Regions from separate parts of the Microbispora sp. H10885 genome, predicted to be linked through region 2. Evidence: predicted binding sites of a transcription regulator. Region 2 holds the regulator's gene; the other holds the start of a gene.
What was found. Region 2 encodes HrcA, which represses chaperone genes, less so after heat shock. Its sites were predicted from a motif close to TTGGCACTCTCNNNNNGAGAGTGCCAA; they were not measured.
Positions count from the first base shown of each region.

Region 1: a site for HrcA is predicted at 1,731-1,757, ahead of HHX37_RS22815 (FmdB family zinc ribbon protein). Genes of this name have one in related genera too.

Region 1 covers NZ_JABBWY010000008.1:326,294-333,412, forward strand. The annotation lists gene cpaB (Flp pilus assembly protein CpaB) at 1-464, opposite strand, end outside; gene HHX37_RS22810 (S-methyl-5'-thioadenosine phosphorylase) at 478-1,281, opposite strand; gene HHX37_RS22815 (FmdB family zinc ribbon protein) at 1,374-1,715, opposite strand; gene HHX37_RS22820 (potassium/proton antiporter) at 1,844-3,349, opposite strand; gene HHX37_RS22825 (5-formyltetrahydrofolate cyclo-ligase) at 3,381-3,956, opposite strand; gene galU (UTP--glucose-1-phosphate uridylyltransferase GalU) at 3,981-4,886, shown strand; gene glp (gephyrin-like molybdotransferase Glp) at 4,892-6,076, shown strand; gene moaC (cyclic pyranopterin monophosphate synthase MoaC) at 6,073-6,600, shown strand; gene HHX37_RS22845 (MogA/MoaB family molybdenum cofactor biosynthesis protein) at 6,563-7,084, shown strand.
Region 2 covers NZ_JABBWY010000007.1:244,966-252,084, forward strand. The annotation lists gene hemW (radical SAM family heme chaperone HemW) at 1-709, shown strand, start outside; gene HHX37_RS20100 (DUF3097 domain-containing protein) at 723-1,538, opposite strand; gene hrcA (heat-inducible transcriptional repressor HrcA) at 1,715-2,728, shown strand; gene dnaJ (molecular chaperone DnaJ) at 2,729-3,865, shown strand; gene HHX37_RS20115 (16S rRNA (uracil(1498)-N(3))-methyltransferase) at 3,870-4,604, shown strand; gene HHX37_RS20120 (hypothetical protein) at 4,630-5,307, opposite strand; gene HHX37_RS20125 (SigE family RNA polymerase sigma factor) at 5,304-5,783, opposite strand; gene HHX37_RS20130 (histidine triad nucleotide-binding protein) at 6,031-6,375, shown strand; gene HHX37_RS20135 (PhoH family protein) at 6,435-7,119, shown strand, end outside.

The sequences.
Region 1 (7,119 bases), on a different contig from region 2:
ACCCGCACTTCCTGGGCGACCGTCCGGGCCTCGAAGGGGCCGTCCTCGTAGGCGGCCAGGACGTCGATCACATCTCCTGGTGACAGCAGGCGGGCGGCGCCGGGGTCCGCGATCCGGACCGGCGTCGCGACCGACCCCGGTGACCCGGAGAACCGGAACAGGCCCGGGCCGAGGAGGCGCGCGTCGGTGAGCGGCTCACCCCGGCGCAGCGGGCCCGCGACCACCCTGCCGGTCACCGGGGAGCCGGCCGCGTACGCCCCGGCGGGCACGGCGTCGGGCGGCAGCCGTACGACCACGACGTCGGAGGCGGCCAGCCTGCCTCCGGCGAGGTCGCGGGCGGCGGCGAGGACCTCCACGCCCCGCGGCGCCCGTACGGCCGACAGTGCGCACGCCGCCGCGAACCCGGCGAGGATCGCGGCGACCGCGCGGCGCCGGCGCACGGGAAGCCGTTTCAGGGCGCGCACGACGACCTGACCATCAGGGGAGATCGATCGGGAGCTTGATGCCGTCGAGGGCGTTGCCGCAGGGGCAGGTTCGGTCCTCCGGCAGGGCCTCGACCACCTGGGAGACCAGCGTGCGCATCCGCTCCACGTTGGCCGCGAAGAAGGCCAGCACCTCGTCGTGGGTGACCCCCTCGCCCGCCTCGACACCGGCGTCGTGGTCGGTGACGAGGGAGAGCGTCGTGTAGCAGAGGGCCAGCTCACGGGCGAGGACGGCCTCGGGGTGCCCGGTCATGCCGATGATCGACCAGCCCGCGCCCGCGTACCACTGCGACTCGGCGCGGGTGGAGAAGCGGGGGCCCTGGATCACGACCAGCGTGCCGCCGTCGACCGTGTCCCAGCCTGCCTCGCGTGCCGTGGCCGTCGCGGCGGCCCGGCCCGAGGGGCAGTAGGGGTCGGCGAACGACACGTGGACGGCGCCCGCGTCGAAGAAGGTCTGCTCGCGTCCCTGGGTGCGATCCACGATCTGGTCGGGGATCACGAGGGCGCCCGGGCCGATCTCGGGGCGCAGGGACCCGACCGCGCTGGGCGCGAGAATCTGCCGGACGCCGAGGGACCGCAGGGCCCACATGTTCGCCCGGAAGGGGATGCGGTGCGGAGGGTACGTGTGGCCGCGGCCGTGCCGCGGGATGAACGCGACGGATCTGCCGCCGATGCGGCCCACGGAGATCGAGTCACTGGGCGGGCCGTACGGCGTCGTCACGTCGACCTCGTGAGCGTCCTCCAGCAGGGAGTAGAGCCCGGATCCGCCGATGACCCCGATGTCTGCGCGATTGACCATGGGGCCGACCCTAGCGAACGGCGCCGTGCCTCCGGCGCGGCCCGGCGGCCCCTGTGGACAACATCAGACCCCTGTGGACGACCTCAGTGACCTCAGGCGGCGGCGGTCGATCCCGACGAGGAGGTGCTCGTCGACGTGCTGGTCGAGGCGGTCTCCTTCTTCCCGGAATCGCCGGAGCCGTTGGAGCTCCCCGAACCGGCGGAGTCGGCGGACTTCGACGGCGTCGTCGTGGTCGACGTGGTCGTCGACGAGCTCGACGAACGGCTGTCGGTCCGGTAGAAGCCGGAGCCCTTGAACACGATGCCGACGGCGGAGAACACCTTGCGCAGCTTGCCCTGGCAGGCCGGGCACTCCGTGAGCGGGTCGTCAGAGAACTTCTGAACGGCCTCCAGCTGCTCCCCGCAAGCGGTACAGGCGTACTGGTAGGTGGGCACTCGCTCCTCCTGAGACTGGCACTCGACCGGGTCGACTGCTAATGGTAGTCAGTCAAGAAGCGCAAACGCCACTCCAGCCCGGTTTATTGCCCCCCGATGTCCCATCCGCCCACGACCCCTACAGCAGGTCAGCCGCCGCGTTCGCCGTACCAGCCGGCCAGCTTGCCCTTGCGGCTGACCGCGCGCAGGCGGCGCTCGACCGTCTCCCGCTGCGCGGCCGTGGTGACGACGAGAAGCTGATCGCCCACCAGAAGCTGGGTCGTCGGCCCGGGCACGAACGACCGCCCGTTCCGTACGACGAGGGTGACCATGGTGTCGGTCGGCAGCCGCAGCTCGAAGATCTCCACGCCGTGCATGAGCGACCCGCGCGGGATGCGGACCTGCAGCAGGTCGGCCTTCAGCTCCTCCAGCGGCGCGGCCTCCACGTCGAGGTCGCGCGCCTCGCCCTCGGCGGCCAGGCCGAGCACCCGCGCGAGGTACGGCAGCGTCGGCCCCTGTAGGAGCGTGAACACGATGACGATGACGAAGACGTCGTTGAACAGGCCCTTCGCCCCCGGCACCCCCGCGCTCCAGGGGATCGTGGCGAGCACGATCGGCACCGCGCCGCGCAGCCCGGCCCACGACAGGAAGATCTGTTCGCGCCACGGCATCGAGCCGAGGCGCAGCAGCCACACGACCGCGCTGGACACCAGGACCGACGCCGGCCGGGCGACCAGGACCAGCAGCACCCCCGACACCAGGGCGGGCACGATCACGACGGGCAGTTCCGCGGGGTCGGCCAGGATGCCGAGCATCACGAACAGCCCGATCTGGGCGAGCCACGCCGCGCCCTCCGCGAAGCCGCGGGTCGCGGCGCGGTGGGGGAGGCGGGCGTTGCCGAGGATCAGCGTCGCCACGTACACCGCGAGGAAGCCGCTGCCGTGCAGGAGCGCCGCCCCGCTGTAGGCGACGAACGCCAGCGCCAGCACCGCGATCGGGTAGAGGCCGGAGGCGGGCAGGGCCACCCGGCGCAGCGCGTACGCCCCGGCGGGGCCGATCGCGAGGCCCACGGTCGCGCCGATGGCGAGTTCTGCGGTGGTCTCCAGCAGGGTGACCGGCAGCGAGGGCGTCAGCGTCGTGCCCACGCTCAGCGTCATCACGAGGATGACGGCGGGCGCGTCGTTGAAGCCCGACTCGGCCTCCAGGATCCCGGCGAGCCGGGGTGGCAGCGGCAGCCGCCGCAGCACCGAGAACACGGCCGCCGCGTCGGTGGAGGCCAGCACGGCGCCGAGCAGGAACGCCGACCGCCAGTCCAGGCCGAGCAGGGGCGCGACGGTCGCGGCGAGCACGGCGACGCTGACCGCGATGCCCACCGTGGCGAGCACGAGCGCGCTCGGCACGGCGTCGCGTACGTGACTCCAGTTGGTGGTCAGGCCGCCTTCGGCGAGGATCACCGCGAGTGCGATCAGGCCGAGTTCCTGGGCGAGGTGCGCGTTGTCGAAGTGGATGCCGCCGAGGCCGCGCTCGCCGAGCAGCAGGCCGAGGCAGAGGTAGATGAGCAGGGTGGGCAGGCCGGTGCGGTGCGCGATCCGTACGGACGCGATGGCCGCGATGACGACGGCGGCGGACAGCAGCAGCCAGACGTTCAGACCCACCGCTCCCTTCGCCGCGACTGCGCCAATCTTGTCACATCTGCACCAACCGGACGATTCCGCTCGGGAGGGCAGCGAACCGTACATGCTGATCGTGCGGCTCCGCGGGGACGCCCTCGATGAGCTCGCCCTCGTGCAGCAGCGCCACCGTCGGGACGTTCGGTCCGACGCGGGTCAGCGCCCGGTCGTAGAAGCCGCCGCCCCGGCCGAGCCGTACGCCGGTCACCCGGTCGACGGCGAGGGCGGGGACGAGGACCAGCGCGGCCGTCCTGATCGCGTCCACCCCGCGCCGGACGTCGACCGGCTCCATCACCCCGTACGGCCCCGGGGCGAGCGAGTCCGGGCCGTCGTACACCGCCCAGTCGAGCTCGCCGTCGGGCCGCTGCACCGGCAGGATCACGGTCGCGCCGTGCTTCCACATGGCCAGGATCAGCCCGTGCGTGGACGGCTCGGCCCCGATCGACCAGTAGCAGGCGACGAGCCCGGCCATCTGCACCCACGGCTGGTCGAGGAGCGTCTCACGGACCGCGGCAGAGGACGCGCGCAGCGTGCGTTCGTCGAGCTCCGACCGGTCGCGGAGGATACGGCGACGCAGGTTCAGCTTGTCCACAGCCCGCTCCGTTAGTGTTCAACCATGGCTGACTTCGATCCCGTGACCAAAGCCGTTGTGCCCGCCGCGGGTCTGGGCACCCGCTTCCTTCCCGCGACGAAGGCGACCCCCAAGGAGATGCTGCCCATCGTCGACAAACCGGCCATCCAGTATGTGGTGGAGGAGGCCGTCTCCGCCGGGCTGCTCGATGTCCTGATGGTGACCGGCCGCAACAAGCGTTCGATCGAGGATCACTTCGACGTAGCGTACGAGCTTGAGGACGCGCTGCGCGCCAAGGGCGACGAGGAGCGGCTCAACCAGGTGAAGGAGCCGGTGGACCTCGCCACCATGCACTACGTGCGGCAGGGCGAGCCGAAGGGCCTCGGCCACGCCGTCCTGTGCGCCAAGCAGCACGTCGGCGACGAGCCGTTCGCCTGCCTGCTCGGCGACGACCTCATCGACCCCCGCGACCCGCTGCTCAGGCGCATGATCGAGGTGCGCGCGACGTACGGAGGCAGCGTCGTCGCGCTGATGGAGGTGCCGCGCGAGCACGTCTCCCTGTACGGCGCCGCCGCCATCGAGCCGACCGACGAGGACGACGTCGTCCGCGTCACCGACCTCGTGGAGAAGCCCCCGGCCGACGAGGCCCCCTCGAACTGGGCGATCATCGGCCGGTACGTGATCGACCCGGCCGTGTTCGAGGTGCTGGAGCGGACCCCGCCGGGACGCGGCGGCGAGATCCAGCTCACCGATGCGCTGCGCACGCTGGCCGCGACGGCCCCCGGCGAGGGTGGGCCGGTGCACGGCGTGCTGTTCCGGGGCCGCCGCTACGACACCGGCAACAAGCTGGAATATCTCCAGACCGTGGTGCAGTTCGCCGCGAACCGGGGCGATCTCGCGCCCGAGTTCCTGCCCTGGCTCCGGCAGTTCCTCGACACGATCGAGTCCTGAGCGACATGAAGCCCGTCGACCGCCATCTCGCCGACATCCTCGCGGTGGTGCGCCCGCTCGCCCCGCTGGAGGTCGAGATCGACGCCGCCCTCGGTGCCGTGCTGGCCGAGGACGTCGCCTCACCCGTGCCGCTGCCGCCGTTCGACAACTCGGCGATGGACGGCTACGCCGTACGGGCCGAGGACGTCGCCGGGGCGCCCGTCACGCTGCCCGTGATCGGGGACGTGGCGGCGGGCGACGGCGGGCTGAACGCCGTCGGGCCCGGCCTGGTCGCCCGCGTCATGACCGGCGCGCCGATCCCGGCCGGGGCCGACGCCGTCGTCCCGGTCGAGTGGACGGACGGCGGCACCGCCCGCGTACGGATCGACAGGCCGGCCCCGCCGGGCAACGCGATCCGGCGGGCGGGAGAGGACGTCCTCGCGGGGGAGACGGTGCTCCGAGAGGGCGCCCGGATCGGCGCCGCCCAGGTCGGGATCCTCGCCGGAGCCGGCCGGCGGCGGGTGCGGGTGCGGCCCCGGCCGAGGGTCGTCGTGCTGTCCACGGGTGCCGAGCTCGCCGAGCCCGGCACCCCGCTGGGCGCGGGCCAGATCTGGGAGTCCAACAGCTTCATGCTGACGGCCGCCGTACGGGAGGCCGGAGCGGAGGCGTTCCGGGCCGGTTCGGTCTCCGACGACCCCAAGGAGTTCCTGGACGTCCTGGACGCCCAGCTCCTGCGGGCCGACGCCGTGATCACCAGCGGCGGCGTCTCGATGGGGGCGTACGAGCCGGTCAAGGAGGCCCTCTCCCCGCTGGGCACGGTCGCCTTCGAGAAGGTCGCGATGCAGCCGGGGATGCCGCAGGGCTTCGGCGTCGTCGGGCCCGACCGTGTGCCGATCTTCACGCTGCCCGGCAACCCCGTGTCGTCGTTCGTGTCGTTCGTGCTCTTCGTGAGGCCGGCCCTGCGGGCCATGCAGGGGCTCCCGGTGGGACCGCCGGAGGCCGTACGGGCCACCGTGACGGCGCCGCTGCGATCGCCCGCCGGGAAGCGGTCCTACCTGCGGGCCGTGCTGACCGGGCGGACCGTCGCGCCGGTCACCGGCCAGGGTTCGCACCAGCTGGCCGCACTGGCCGCGGCGAACGCGCTGATCGTGGTTCCGGAGGACGTGACCTCGCTGCCCGAGGGCGCCGAGGTGGAGGTGATCCCGCTGTGAAGCTGACCCACGTCGACGAGACCGGCGCCGCCCGTATGGTCGACGTCTCAGAGAAGGACGTGACCGCCCGTACGGCCGTCGCGACCGGCCGCGTCCTGCTGTCGCCGGAGGCGGTGGCGGTGCTGCGGGCGGGAGACGTGCCCAAGGGCGACGCGCTGGGGGTGGCGCGCATCGCCGGGATCATGGGGGCCAAGCGCACCCCCGACCTGGTGCCGCTCTGCCACCCGATCGCCCTGACCGGCGTCAAGGTCGACCTGTCCGTCGTGGACGAGGGCGTGGAGATCACCGCCCGGGTCCGTACGGCCGACCGCACAGGCGTCGAGATGGAGGCCCTCACGGCCGTCACCGTCGCGGCGCTCGCCCTGGTCGACATGATCAAGGCGGTGGACCCGGCGGCGGTGATCACCGGCGTCCGGGTGGAGGAGAAGACGGGCGGCAAGACGGGCCACTGGGACCGCGAGGCCGGCGACGACCGTGACGCCCGCGATGTTCCCGGCGCTCACGGCGCTCGCGATCGGAGGTGAGGGCGGCGTGCGCGCGCTGGTGGTGACCGTCTCCAACCGGGCGTCCGCGGGCGTGTACGAGGACCGGTCCGGGCCGCTGCTGGCCTCCCTCCTCAAGGAGGCGGGCTGCGACCGGGTGGACGGCCCGCGGGTGGTCCCGGACGGCGAGCCCGTCGAGGCGGCGCTGCGCGAGGGAGTCGGCGAGGGGTACGACGTGATCGTGACCACCGGCGGCACCGGCGTCACACCCCTGGACCTCACGCCCGAGATGACCCGCCGCGTCCTGGACCGGGAGATCCCCGGCATAGCCGAGGCCGTACGGCAGGTGAACCGCGAGAAGGTGCCGACGTCGATCCTGTCCCGCGGCCTCGCCGGGCAGGCGGGCCGGACGCTGGTGGTCAACCTCCCGGGGTCGTCCGGCGGCGTACGGGACGGCATGGCCGTGCTGGCCCCGATCCTGGCCCATGTGGTGGACCAGATGCGCGGCGGCGACCATGTTCGCTGACCGCTCGATGCCGGGCGCCCCCACGTGGCGCGTTG
Region 2 (7,119 bases):
CCGGCCCGCCGAGGCCGTACGGGAGGCCCGCGCGGCCGGGTTCGAGCACGTCAACCTCGACCTGATCTACGGCACGCCGGGGGAGAGCGACGACGACTGGCGGGCCTCGCTCAAGGCCGCCCTGGCGGCCGGTCCCGACCACGTCTCGGCGTACTCCCTGATCGTGGAGGACGGCACCCGGCTCGCCGCCCGCATCCGGCGCGGCGAGCTGCCGATGCCCGAGGACGACGTGGCGGCCGACCGCTATCTCATCGCCGAGGAGACCCTGACGGCCGAGGGCCTGAGCTGGTACGAGATCTCCAACTGGGCGGCGGGGGACGAGGCCCGCTGCCGCCACAACCTGCTCTACTGGACCGGCGGCGACTGGTGGGGGGTGGGCCCGGGGGCGCACAGCCATGTCGGCGGCACCCGCTGGTGGAACGTGAAGCACCCCGCCGCGTACGCCGCCCGCCTGGCGGACCGGACCTCCCCGGCGCACGCCCGGGAGGTGCTGACGGCGGAGGACAGGGCCGTCGAGCGCGTCATGCTGGAGCTGCGCCTCGCCTCGGGCTTCCCGCTCGCCGACCTCGCCCCCGAGGCGCGTACGGCCTGCGCGCGGGCGCTGGGGGACGGGCTGCTGGAGACCGAGGCGTTCAAGGCGGGCCGGGCCGTCCTCACGCTGCGCGGCCGGCTCCTCGCCGACGCCGTCGTACGCGACCTGACCCCATGATCCGTCTGACCCCTCAGTCCGGCTGATCAGGGGCGGTGACGAAGTCGATGAGTTCCTCGACGCGCCCGAGCAGCTCGGGCTCCAGGTCGGCGTAGGTCGTGACCCGGCCGAGGATGTGCCGCCACGCCTCCTGGGGGTCCATCCGCCAGCCCAGCGCGGCGATCACGCCCTCCTTCCAGGGCACGCCGCGCGGCACGTCCGGCCACGCCTGGATGCCGAGTGCCCGGGGCTTGACCGCCTGCCAGATGTCCACGAAGGGGTGCCCCACGACGAGCACGTCCGCGCCGGAGACCTGGGCCGCGATGCGGCTCTCCTTGGAACCGGGCACCAGGTGGTCGACGAGCACGCCCAGCCGCCTGCCCGGCTCCGGGCCGAACTCCCCGACGATCGCGGGCAGGTCGTCGACGCCCTCCAGGAACTCGACGACGACCCCCTCGACGCGCAGGTCGTGTCCCCAGATCTTCTCGACCAGCGCGGCGTCGTGGACGCCCTCGACGTAGATGCGGCTCTCCTTGGCGACCTGGGCGCGCAGCCCCTCGACCGCGATCGACCCGGAGGCGCTCCGCAGCGGGCCGGACGGCCGGGCCTGGGGACGGACCAGCGTCACCGGCCTGCCGTCGAGGAGGAACCCGGCGGGGGTCAGCGGGAACACCCGCCGCCGCCCGAAGCGGTCCTCCAGCGTCACGGCCTCCTTGTCGCAGTCCACCACCGCGCCGCAGAAACGGCCCTCGGCGTCCTCGACCACGAGGTCGGGCTCGGCCGGGATCTCGGGGATCTGCCCCCGCCGTGGCCGCCGCCAGTCTCCGGAAAGCACGTCCCGCCCGTACATGCGGGGAACGCTAGCAAATCCCGGGCCGCCGGCCCGCCGGTTGCGCCCGGATTCACGGCGTGTTGCCCCTGATCGTCTGCTCGTTATCGCACGCCGAGCGGTGGTAGCCGTACACTTGGCACTCGGGAACACAGAGTGCCAGAGTCGGTGTTTCCAGGGCACAGGGAGGTGACACATTGCTCGACGACCGCAAGCTCGCCGTCCTGCGCGCCATCGTCGAGGACTACGTGTCCACCAACGAGCCGGTGGGGTCCAAGGCCCTGGCGGACAGGCACAACCTCGGCGTCTCCCCGGCGACCATCCGCAACGACATGGCGGCGCTGGAGGAGCAGGGCTACATCACGCAGCCGCACACCAGCGCCGGGCGGGTCCCGACCGACAAGGGATACCGCCTGTTCGTGGACCGGCTGTCGCAGATCAAGCCGTTGTCGGGGGCGGAGCGCAGGGCCATCGAGACGTTCCTCGCCGGGGCGGTCGACCTCGACGAGATCGTCATGCGCACGGTGCGGCTGCTCGCGCAGCTCACCCGGCAGGTGGCCGTCGTGCAGTATCCCTCGCTCACCAGGTCGTCGGTCCGCCACGTGGAGATCGTCCCGCTGGCGGAGCGCCGGGTCATGCTGGTGCTGATCACGAACACCGGGCGGGTCGAGCAGCGGGTGGTCGATCTGCCCGAGGCGCTCGCCGAGGACCGGATCGCGAACCTGCGCTCCGTGCTGAACGGCTGCCTCGACGGGTGCTGGCTCTCTCAGGTGCCCGAGACCGTGGCCGGCATCCCCGAACGGCTGCCGCCGGAGGAGAGGCCGGTGGTGGCGACCATCATGTCCGTGCTCCTGGAGACGCTCGTCGAGCGGCACGAGGAGAAGATCGTCTTCGGCGGTACGGCCAATCTGGCGGGCGCCGACTTCAGCGTCGGCCTGCGTGACGTGCTTGAGGCGCTGGAGGAGCAGGTCGTGCTCATGCGCCTGCTGGGCGAGACCGGCGGGCTGTCCGAACTCACCGTCAGAATCGGATCCGAGAATCCCTACAGCGGGCTGCGCGGCACCTCTATCGTGGCCGCCGGATACGGTTCGGGCGACAAGGAACTGGCCCGGCTTGGAGTGCTGGGCCCGACACGAATGGACTATCCGGTGACGATGGGTGCGGTGCGCGCGGTGGCGCGGTACGTGGGCCAGATCCTGGCGGGGTCATAAGTGTCCAACGACTACTACGCGACCCTTGGCGTCCGGCGCGACGCCAGCCAGGAAGAGATCAAGAAGGCGTATCGCCGTCTTGCCCGTGAGCTGCATCCGGACGTCAACCCCGATCCGGAGACCCAGGAGCGGTTCAAGGAGATCAACCAGGCGTACGAGGTGCTGTCCGACGCGGGCAAGCGCCGCATGTACGACATGGGCGCCGATCCGTTCGCGAGTGGCGGCGGGCCGGCCGGGGCGGGCGGCTTCGGCGGGGGCTTCCCGTTCAGCGACATCATGGACGCCTTCTTCGGTTCCGCCGGCGCCGCGAGGGGTCCCCGCTCGCGTGCCCGCCGCGGCCGCAACGCCACCATCCGGGTCGAACTGGACCTGGCGGAGTCCGCCTTCGGCACCACCCGGGAGATCGTGGTCGACACCGCCGTGGTCTGCGACGTCTGCCAGGGCTCCGGGGCGGCGTCCGGCACCCACCCCGACACCTGCGACATGTGTCACGGGCGCGGCGAGGTCTCCCAGGTCACCCGCTCGTTCCTGGGCCAGGTCATGACGTCGCGCCCCTGCCCCCAGTGCGGTGGGTACGGCAGCGTCATCCGGCACCCCTGCATGGAGTGCTCGGGCGAGGGACGGGTCAGGACCCGGCGCACGATCAAGGTGCGGATCCCGGCCGGCGTCGAGGACGGCACGCACATCCAGCTCGCGGGCGAGGGCGAGGTCGGGCCGGGCGGAGGCCCTCCGGGCGACCTGTTCCTGGAGATCGTCGAGCGGCCGCACCAGATCTTCGAACGCCGGGGCGACGACCTGCACTGCACCGTCCAGATCCCGATGACCGCCGCCGCGCTCGGCACCGTCCTGTCGATCGACACCCTCGACGGCGCGGAGGCCATCGACGTCCGGCCCGGCACCCAGGCCGGTCAGGTCATCCCCCTGTACGGCAAGGGCATCCAGCGGCTCAACGAGACCGGCCGGGGCGACCTGCTGATCCACGTGAACGTCGAGACGCCGACCAAGCTCGACCCGCAGCAGGAGGAACTCCTGCGGGAGTTGTCGAAGCTGCGCGGGGAGGAACGGCCGCCCGGCAAGTTCTCCCCGGGCCAGCAGGGCTTCTTCTCCCGCCTGCGGGACGCCTTCAACGGCCGGTGAGGCCGTGAGCGTTCCCGTGTTCCTGTCGGAGGCGGCCGGTGAGACCGGGGACACGATCGTCCTCGACGGGCCCGAGGGGCGGCACGCCGCGTCGGTGCGCCGCCTGCGGGCGGGGGAGCGGGTCGACCTCACCGACGGCGCGGGCCGGGTGGCCGAGTGCACGGTGACGTCGGCCGGCAAGGACGCGCTGACCGCCGCGGTGCTGCGCCGCTACGAGGTGCCGCCCCCGCGGCCGAGGCTGGTGGTCGTGCAGGGGCTGCCCAAGGGCGACCGGGGCGAGCTCGCGGTCGAGATGATGACCGAGGCCGGGGTGGACGTGATCGTCCCCTGGGCCGCCGCCCGCTGCGTCACGCAGTGGAAGGGCGACCGGGCCGGCAAGTCGCTCGCGCGCTGGCGGAGCACGGCGCGCGAGGCGGCCAAGCAGGCCCGCCGCTTCCACCTGCCGGAGGTGACCGAGCAGGCCACGACCGCGCGGGTCTGCTCGCTCGTCTCGGCGGCGCCGCTCGCGGTCGTGCTGCACGAGGAGGCCGCCGAGCCGCTGAGCCGCCTCGCACTGCCGGACGTCCCCGGCGACATCGTGGTGATCGTCGGCCCGGAGGGCGGCGTCACCGACGAGGAGATCGCCGGGTTCCGAGCGGCGGGAGCCGTACCGGCCCTGCTCGGCCCCACCGTGCTGCGCACCTCGACGGCGGGCGTGGCCGCGGCGGCCGTCCTCCTGGCCCGCTGCGGCCGCTGGTGAGGACCGTGATCGCCGGGACAGGCGGTCAGGGGGTGGGGGTCTCGGCCGAGTAGGGCGTGGCCGTCTCCGTGGGCTGGGCGCTGGGAGTGGCCGAGGGCGTGGCGGTCGCCGTGGGCGGAGCCGACGAGGGGGCGGCGGTGTGCGTGGCCGGCGGCGGCGCGGGCTGCGTCGTCTGGACGGGCGGGCACGTCGCGGGCAGGGTCGGCGGGTCGGGGTCGACCACTCCGGCCCGTGCCGGGGGCGACGCGCAGGGGTCGGACGGCGACGGCGACGGCCTGGTGGCCGAGCCCGGACGGTGCGTCGGGGACGGGCTGGTCCGCCCGTGCGACGGGCTCGGGCTGGTGGTGACGATGATCACCACTCCGGGCCGCGAGGCGCTCCCGCCGGCGGGCGGGCGCGTCACGGTCGAGCTCTGCGGGTCCTCCTCGCGGGTGTCGCCCAGTTGCGCGATACCGGTGCGGTCGGCGACCTGCTCACGCAGGCCGGGGACGAGCATCACGACCGCGCCCGCCGCGAGGACGGCTCCGGCGGCCGCGGCGCCCACCCGCAGCCACAGCACGTTCCGCAGGCCGCGCAGGCCCCGCTGGTCGATGCGCCGGCGGATGATGTCGAGTCCTTCGGGAGACGGCACGACCGAGTCCGCCTCCGCGCGCAGGGCACGGCGGAGCGACTCGCCGTACTCGTCGTCGGGCGGGAAGGTCATGAGAACTGCTCCAGTGCCATGCGTAGTGCGGCCATGCCGCGGGCCGTGTGACTCTTCACCGCGCCCTTGCTGATGCCCATCGCGTGCGCGATCTCGGCCTCCGACAGGTCGCCGTAGTATCGCAGCACCAGCGCCTCGCGCTGCCGGGTGGGCAGGCCGCGGAGCGCCTCGATGACGGCCGAGCGTTCGAGCTCGCCGATCGCGCCGTTCTCGGCGCTCGGGGCGTCCGGCAGGCCCTTCGGGGCGTACTTCTCGACGACCGCGCGGTGCCGCAGCACCGAACGCGAGCGGTTCACGACCGATTGGCGAAGGTAGGCCAGTGCCTTGTCGGTGTCCCTCAGGCGCCGCCACGCTCCATGCAGAGCGACGAAGGCGTCCTGAACGACCTCTTCCGCGCTGGCCACGTCACGGACCAGCAGCACCGCGAGACGCACCAGTGACCGATAGTGAGCGCTGTAGAGCGCCGTCACGGCCATGTCGGCATCCCACCCGACGGGCACCGTCCCCAACGACCTGTCGGCCACGAGGGTCTCGGTGGTCACGTCAATAGGACGCTCGTCATCCCCGGGGGGTTTACGTTCTTCCGAATCATTAGAGGGCATGGCCCAGCGGTGTCCTCGCGCGACACTAGGGGGGTTGTCTGGTGAAGTCTCGCACAACCACAGTAGCCGCGAGGATCATTGCCGTCATCAATCGTCGTCGGCGACCGTTAGGGTGAGGCGCGTGACCGACTGCCTATTCTGCAAGATCGTGGCCAGGCAGATCCCCGCGGACATCGTCCTGGAGACCGGGCGGGCGCTCGCCTTCCGCGACATCAACCCGCAGGCCCCGACACACGTCCTCGTCGTGCCCAAGGCCCATCACGAGAACGCCGCCGCCCTGGCCGCGGCCGACGACGGCCTCGCGGACGACCTGCTCGCGGCCTGCCACGCGGTGGCCGTCCAGGAGGGTGTGGCCGAGCCGGGCTACCGGGTGGTGTTCAACACCGGGACGGGCGCCGGGCAGACGGTCTTCCACGTGCACGCGCACGTGCTCGGCGGCCGGAGCCTCACCTGGCCCCCGGGCTAGGGGCGCCCTAGTAGCATGAGAGGGAACCGAGGAGGCGATCAGGGCCGCAAGGGCCGCCCATGTCCGAGTCACAGCACATCAGCCAGACCCAGGCCAAGGTAGTCATCCCCGAGGGGCAGCCGATGGTCAGCCTCCTCGGGTCGGGTGACGAGCTGCTGCGGGTCATCGAGGGCGCTTTCAGCGCCGACATCCACGTACGGGGCAACGAGATCACCATCACCGGCAGTCCCGAGGAGAGCGGCGTCGTCGTCCGCCTCTTCGAGGAGCTGACGGAGCTGATCCGCTCGGGTGCCGAGCTGTCCCCCGACGCCGTCGAACGAAGCATCCACATGCTGCGGATGGCCACCGACCGTCCGGCCGAGGTCCTGTCCCTGGACATCCTGTCCTCCCGGGGCCGGACGATCCGTCCGAAGACGGTCAACCAGAAGCGGTACGTCGACGCGATCGACAGTCACACCATCGTCTTCGGCATCGGCCCCGCCGGCACCGGCAAGACGTACCTGGCGATGGCGAAGGCCGTGAAGGCCCTGCAGAACAAGCGGGTCAACCGGATCATCCTCACCCGCCCCGCCGTCGAGGCGGGGGAGCGGCTCGGGTTCCTGCCCGGCACGCTCTACGAGAAGATCGACCCCTACCTGCGGCCGTTGTACGACGCGCTGCACGACATGCTGGACCCCGACTCGATTCCCCGTCTCATGGCGGCCGGGACGATCGAGGTCGCGCCGCTCGCCTACATGCGCGGGC